2 regions of the Rouxiella sp. T17 genome follow, and region 1 is predicted to be linked to the other one. Evidence: riboswitches for the same ligand, from Rfam matches in the RefSeq annotation. Region 1 holds a riboswitch; the other holds the start of a gene.
What was found. A riboswitch is a leader RNA that binds a small molecule or an ion and turns the genes downstream of it on or off. The one in region 1 is predicted to bind thiamine pyrophosphate.

Region 1 (3,809 bases):
GACTAATGCCGCCAATCGCCACCGTCGGAAAACGGCCATCCAGCTGCTTCACGTGTCGCGCCAGCTCGATTAACCCCTGCGGCGAAGAGGGCATCTCTTTGGTTTGCGTCGGAAAAACGTGGCCCAATGCAATGTAGGAAGGGCGCACGCTAACCGCCCGCGCCAGCTCGCTCTCATCGTGAGTCGACACGCCGAGGCGAATTCCGGCCTCGTGAATCGCCTGCAGATCGGTGTTATCCAGATCTTCCTGACCCAGATGAATGCCGTAAGCCTGATGCTTCACCGCCAGCCGCCAGTAATCGTTGATAAACAACCGCGCGTGATGCTGGTGGCCTAATTTAATGGCCTCGATAATCGCGGGTTCGACCTCGTCGTCGGGCAAATCTTTGATGCGCAGTTGCAGCGTTTTAACGCCGGTTTCCAGCAAGCGACGGATCCACTCTACGCTGTCGACGACCGGATAAAGCCCGAGATAATACGGCACCTCGGGAAACGGGGTAGACGGGATAAACGGGGCAGTGGAAAGGGTCTGAATAGACGGAATAGTCATTTACCCACTCCTTCTTCAATTTTGTCGGCGGGATGATAAAGTTCGCCACCGCTGGCGCGGAAGGTTTTCGACATTTGCAGCATGCCGGTTTCCACGATATCAATCGGGATCGCCTTGGCTTCCAGCGCGGCGGCGTAATCGCGAACTTCCTGAGTGATTTTCATCGAACAGAATTTTGGTCCGCACATCGAGCAGAAGTGCGCGACCTTGCCGGATTCCTGCGGCAGCGTTTCGTCGTGATAGGCGCGGGCGGTGTGAGGATCCAGCGCCAGATTGAACTGATCTTCCCAGCGGAATTCGAAACGCGCCTTCGACATGGCGTTATCGCGGATCTGCGCGCCCGGATGGCCTTTTGCCAGATCCGCCGCGTGCGCCGCGATTTTGTAGGTGATCAAACCCTGTTTCACATCCTCTTTATTCGGCAGGCCGAGATGCTCTTTCGGCGTGACGTAGCACAGCATCGCGCAGCCGAACCAGCCAATCATTGCCGCGCCAATGCCGGACGTGAAATGGTCATAACCCGGCGCAATATCCGTAGTCAAAGGCCCCAGCGTGTAGAACGGCGCTTCGTGGCATTTTTCCAGCTCTTCGGTCATGTTGCGGCGGATCATCTGCATCGGCACGTGCCCCGGACCTTCAATCATCACCTGCACGTCATATTCCCAGGCAATCTTGGTCAGCTCGCCCAGCGTTTTCAGCTCGGCAAACTGCGCTTCGTCGTTGGCATCCTGAATCGACCCCGGACGCAGCCCGTCACCCAGCGACAGCGACACGTCATAGGCGGCGCAAATTTCGCAGATTTCGCGGAAATGCAGATACAGGAAACTCTCTTTGTGGTGCGACAGGCACCATTTCGCCATGATCGAACCGCCGCGCGAGACGATGCCGGTCAGACGTTTGGCGGTCATCGGCACGTAGCGCAGCAGCACGCCCGCGTGAATAGTAAAGTAATCGACGCCTTGCTCGGCCTGCTCCAACAGCGTGTCGCGGAACATTTCCCAGTTCAGGTCTTCCGCCACGCCGTTGACTTTTTCCAGCGCCTGATAAATTGGCACAGTACCAATCGGCACCGGACTGTTACGCATAATCCATTCGCGGGTTTCGTGAATGTAGCGGCCGGTGGAAAGATCCATCACCGTGTCGGCGCCCCAGCGGGTGGACCACACCAGCTTCTCGACCTCCTCTTCAATCGACGAGGTCACGGCGGAGTTACCGATGTTGGCGTTGATTTTTACCAGGAAGTTACGGCCAATGATCATCGGCTCGGATTCGGGGTGATTGATGTTGGCGGGAATAATGGCGCGTCCGGCGGCAACTTCGTCACGGACAAATTCGGGCGTGATATTTTGCGGCAGCGTGGCGCCAAAACTTTCACCCGGATGCTGTTGCAGCAGCACTTCACCGCGAATACGCTCGCGACCCATGTTTTCACGCAGCGCAATATATTCCATTTCTGGCGTCACAATGCCTTTGCGCGCGTAGTGCATTTGCGTCACGCAGTGGCCCGCTTTGGCTTTGCGCGGGCGTGGAAGATGGTCAAAACGCAGGTGATCGAGGCCTTCATCGGCCATGCGCTGCTGGGTAAAACCGGAGCTGACCCCCGCGAGCTCTTCCGTATCGTGACGATCGCGGATCCAGCTGGCGCGTACCTTGTCGAGACCGCGATGCACGTCGATGGTAGACTCGGGATCGCCGTAAGGCCCGGCTGTGTCATACACCGGAATTGCTTCATTATCTTCAAACTTCGGATCGTCTTTGCTGCCGCCGATCATCGTCGGGCTAAGCTGGATCTCGCGCATCGGCACCTGAATATCGGCGCGGCTGCCCTGTAGATAAATACGTTTGGAGTTTGGGAAAGCGACGCCCTGTAAACTGTCGATAAACGCCTGCGCTTCTGCGCGCTGCTGACGGCGATTACTGGTTTTTTTTACGGGTTCGATCTGGACTTCAGGGGTGTTCGACATAGCAAATTCCTCGTGATTAGCGATAGGGAAAATTGCTTGTCAGGAGGTTTACGGCGGGAGTAAAGCGTGTATCTGAACCTTGTCGCGCCCCTGAGTGACAGGAAACGGCGATAAAAGCCAAACGCAATAAATTACTCTTGTTCCCTTCGCGGGTACTAACCCGATCAGGTTCCGCGGATCCCGAATTAACGGTCTCAGCCTGGTAAATTCCCGATAAATCAGGGTTTACGCTAGGCACTCCGACAAGAATTGGCCTCTAGTGACAGGCCGTTTAAGAAGCCTCAATATACGAGGCTCATTTTAAAACACAACCCTTTGCAGGGTTTTTAGCGAAAACTGTTATGCAGGTCGCACGATGGCTTCGTCGTTTGCAACAGGCGGCAAAACGTCAAATTTTGAAGCCAGCGCCAGATTGATCAGCTGATCTTCAAGCTCGAAGCGGGCATCGAGCGCTTCGCCAATATCTGACAGCGCATAGTGGAAGGCGAAAATATCGTCGTCCTTGAATTCGGTATCGGTATAGCTGTCATGGAAGGCCATAATGGTTTCGGTATTGGCTTCCAAAGCCGGGAAAATTCTTGCGGCGACCTGTTGGGAAATCGCGGCTTGGGTACCATCGACTTCTTCAACTATCCTGTGATAGAGGTGGAAGTGACCTGCAGAGAGGTAATCAACCAGGTGATGACAGAAACTGTCGAGGGCCTTTTCGTTAAGCGGAATATGAGCTTCTTTATTCGGTTTCAAGCCCACGAGGGTGAGATATGAAACCAGCAGTTCTTTTCTTGCATGTAGCCACTGATCGACCAACTCATTACTGCCGCCAACGCGTTGGGTCAGCCTTTCGAGACGAGTTAACATGGTTGACTCCGAAATTTTTTTTGTCAGACGTTTAAGGTAAAGGTTAAAGCTTACTAAAATCACTTTATCTTCCAGACTGTCAGTGTAGTCGAGGTTATGCAACAACAACATGGAAATGCAAATAACAGATCAACATAGCGGCTGGTGGATCCTCAGTCAGGATGGCAAATTATGGCTACCTGACGGATCGTTGCCGAACGGATCCGCGACGCAATTCTCTCTTGCGGGCGAGGCGGGCCGACAGATAGGCGAATGGCAGGGCGAGCCCGTGTGGCTGATCCGAAAAAGCATGAAGGATCATATGCTTTCTGCGCGACAATTACTGGATCAGGATCGCGAATTATTCCAATTGGTTGGCAGAGGCGTGCAACTTTCGGAGTTCTATCGATCGCATAAATTCTGCGGCTATTGCGGCCATGAAATGCTCGTCAGCAAAA
Region 2 (3,809 bases), on a different contig from region 1:
TTAATTTCCTTCGCTTATTTTTCATTAAAAAGAAAAAAACGGGTTCAACTTACCCTCTACGTTAAGAGATGTATTCATAATGGAAATAAAAACAGAAAATCAAAAGCCGGTAGTAGCGATTGTGAATGCTATATCAGTAGGAGCCTGGGTGAGTAATGAAATCGAGGAGCATTTCGACCTTATTCATATCGAGTCCGACAGTGCTATTAATGTTTTGTCCAACCCTAGTTTCAACAAGCACCGCTATAAGGCTTGCTACCGTTGGAGTAACGGGCTTGAAGATGAAAACTTGAGACAAATTGCAACTCATAACCCAATAGCTGTTATTCCTGGTCGTGAATGTGCTGTCGCGCTGAGTGAGTGGATTGCATGGGCGTTAAGTTTAGAAGGCAACGATCCCGCAACGACGGCGCTCCGTCGAAATAAATTTTTGATGAATCAAGCGGTAGAACTTGCAGGATTACGAACGACGAAGCAGTTTCTTAGTCATGATGCCGAAGAACTTAAAGATTGGTTTAAGCAATATGGAGAGGGCAAGGTTGTCGTTAAGCCTCCTGATAGTGGTGGTTCAGATGATGTATATATATGCACGTCAGAAACAGACGTTGAAGAGGCAACCCTGAAAATTACGGGTAAGCAAAATTGCTTACATTCCCATAATGATAATGCACTGATACAAAGGTTTATTGAAGGGACAGAATTTGTTGTTAATACAGCGAGTCTTGGAGGTAAGCATAAAGTCACCGATGTATGGAAAGTATCAAAAAAGCTTATTTCTGGCAGAAATCTCTATGACTTTGATGAGCTGTGTGACCCTTGTTCATTAGATACAACACGCGCTATAGAATATACCTTAAAAGCGTTAGATGCCGTCGGAATCGTTAAAGGGGCTGGCCATACCGAGCTAATTTTAGCTGAGGATGGAGCAACGCTTATTGAAATAGGAGCGCGCGTTTCCGGTGCGGCTAATCCGAAAGCCATTCGCCTTGCTACGGGCAGCGATCAGTTGGAACTCATGAGGTTCGCGTATACCCGTCCAGACTTATTTGGTCTAGCCGTGGAGCAATATACACAGTCAAAACTATTACGTTGCATTCATAGTATCGCCTCTCAGCGAAAACCCTTTTCACATGCCGAATTCAAAGGGTTCCTTAATACACTTCCTGGATTTGTGAGTGTCATTATGAAAATAGCCAACAACACACTACTGAGTCCGACTATCGATGTCACATCTTGCCCAGCTGCGTTCTTTATTACAGGCGATAATAAGGATGACATTCAAAATTCCTATGAGTTATACAGGAAATGGGAATCAGAAAATCTGTAATAAATAGATAAATAGATAAATAGATAAATAGATAAATAGATAAATAGATAAATAGATAAATAGATAAATAGATAAATAGCGTACCGGTCAAGTACGCTGGCTAAGGCTTGTATCAACAAGCCGCTTCCCGTAAGCTGGCGCAAGATTTGTTAAATTGCTTATCGACTCGGGGTGCCCTTCTTTGTGAAGGCTGAGAAATACCCGTATAACCTGATCTGGATAATGCCAGCGTAGGGAAGTCGTGGTATCTCGACCGGTACCCCTTCTTGATCGCCGGTTGGGAATTTTATGATGACTCGACCTCCTGTTTTTCCGGGCCGCCTGGCCGCCGACACTCTCACGCAGTTTCGCCAAACCTCACCTTTAGTTCACTGCATGACCAACGACGTGGTGCAATCGATCACCGCCAACGTGCTGCTGGCGCTCGGTGCGTCGCCCGCGATGGTGATTGATTCCCGTGAAGCCGCGCAGTTTAGCGCCATCGCCAACGCGCTGCTGGTCAATGTCGGCACGCTCACTTCTGCACGCGCCGAATCGATGCTTGCCGCCATTCACGCGGCAAACGAAGCCAATAAATCGTGGGTGCTTGACCCGGTCGCCGTCGGCGCACTCGGCTGGCGCACGGAATTCTGCCACCAAATTATTAAGCTAAAACCGGCGGCCATTCGCGGAAACGCCTCTGAAATCATGGCGTTGAGCGGCCTTGCTGCTTCAGGTCGTGGCGTAGACAGCGGCGACACTTCACTGGCCGCGTTACCCGCCGCCGAAGCCTTGGCGCGTCAAACGGGCGCGGTTATCGCCGTAACCGGCGAAGTAGATTACATCACCGACGGCGAAAAAAGCTGGGCGGTACCGGGCGGCGACGCGCTGATGACACGCGTGGTCGGCACGGGTTGCGCGCTTTCGGCAGTGGTTGCGGCGTTTACTTCCTTAAAAGGTGAGCGAGTCGATAACGTTGCCGCCGCCTGCCGCGTGATGTCCTGCGCGGGGGAATTAGCCAGTCGCGAAGCCAAAGGGCCCGGCAGCTTCACGCCAGCTTTCCTTGACCATCTTTACCTGATCGGCGCGGAATCACTTGCGAATGAAAATGCAAACGGAGGCGCATAATGAGTAAGAGAATCAATGTGTTGACAATCGCAGGCACCGATCCTAGCGGCGGGGCGGGCATTCAGGCCGATTTGAAAACCTTTTCGGCACTCGAAGCCTACGGCACCAGCGTCATTACGGCGCTGGTGGCGCAAAATACCCGTGGCGTGCAGTCGGTTTATAATATCGAACCAGATTTTGTTGGCGCGCAGCTCGACTCAGTGCTGAGTGATGTGCGCATTGATAGCGCAAAAATCGGCATGCTGGCAAATACGCAGGTGGTAGAGGTGGTGGCTGAAAGGCTGCGTCACTATCGCAAGCTGCACAAGGGGCCGGCATTCGTGGTGCTCGATACGGTCATGCTGGCGAAAAGCGGCGATCCGCTGCTGACGCCCGACGCCGTCGAGGCACTGCGACATTGGCTGCTGCCGCAGGTGTCGATGATTACGCCAAACCTGCCCGAAGCCGCCGCGTTGCTGAACTGCGAGATGGCGACCGACGAGCGCGAAATGTGCCGTCAGGGCGAGGCGTTGCTGGCGATGGGCTGCGAGGCGGTATTAATGAAGGGGGGCCATTTGAGTGACAGCGAAAGTCCGGATTGGTTAATGACCGCCGACTATCGCGAGCGATTTACGGCACCTCGCGTGGCAACCAAAAATACCCACGGCACGGGCTGCACGCTGAGCGCGGCGCTGGCGGCGATTCGTCCTCGTCAGGCAAATTGGATTGAGACGGTTCGCGAGGCGAAAGCGTATCTACAACAGGCGTTGCAGCAGGCCGACTCGCTGGAAGTGGGTGAGGGCATCGGCCCCGTGCATCATTTTCATCGCTGGTGGTAACTTTCTATTCGTTTGAAAAGCCCTAGTCGTTTTCAAACCATTCGCTGTTTTGCTGGGCGATAGGGGTGATCGAGAAAATCATCTCCTGCAAATGCGCGCGTAGTGCCTGCTCGGCGGCATCGGGATCGCGCGCCTTCAGCGCCGCAAAAATGGTGTAATGCTGGGCAATTAAATTCTCTGGCGGCGAAACTTTGCTTAACGAGAAGAAGCGCACGCGGTCCATCGTCGCCTTGATATTCTCGATCGTTTCCCAGGCTAAACGGCAGTCGATAATCTCGGCAATCAGGCGATGGAATTCATCATCCAGCTGGAGAAATTCCTGCGCCTGCTGGCTTTTGGCGGCCAATTCCTGACGCTGCAAGTTGTGCGCGAGCAACGCTAAATCGCGATCAGTCACCACGCTGGCAGCGCGTCGAACGACGGCGGTTTCAAGCGCTTCGCGAATAAAACGCCCGTCGGCCACGCGTTTGGCGGAAATTTTCATTACAAATGTCCCGCGCTGCGGCAACACCTGCACTAATCCCGCTTCGGCCAGCTTGATAAAGGCTTCACGAACG

Region 2: linked by a shared signal. The riboswitch ahead of thiM (hydroxyethylthiazole kinase) and the one ahead of thiC (phosphomethylpyrimidine synthase ThiC) in region 1 are both predicted to bind thiamine pyrophosphate.

The regions. Positions count from the first base shown of each region.
Region 1 covers NZ_JAWUEA010000002.1:7,709-11,517, reverse strand. Annotated here, with positions in the region: gene thiE (thiamine phosphate synthase) at 1-550, opposite strand, end outside; gene thiC (phosphomethylpyrimidine synthase ThiC) at 547-2,514, opposite strand; TPP riboswitch at 2,639-2,766, opposite strand; gene rsd (sigma D regulator) at 2,854-3,372, opposite strand; gene nudC (NAD(+) diphosphatase) at 3,482-3,809, shown strand, end outside.
Region 2 covers NZ_JAWUEA010000030.1:93,057-96,865, forward strand. Annotated here, with positions in the region: gene SC206_RS10825 (ATP-grasp domain-containing protein) at 80-1,327, shown strand; TPP riboswitch at 1,485-1,581, shown strand; gene thiM (hydroxyethylthiazole kinase) at 1,616-2,434, shown strand; gene thiD (bifunctional hydroxymethylpyrimidine kinase/phosphomethylpyrimidine kinase) at 2,434-3,252, shown strand; gene SC206_RS10840 (GntR family transcriptional regulator) at 3,275-3,809, opposite strand, start outside.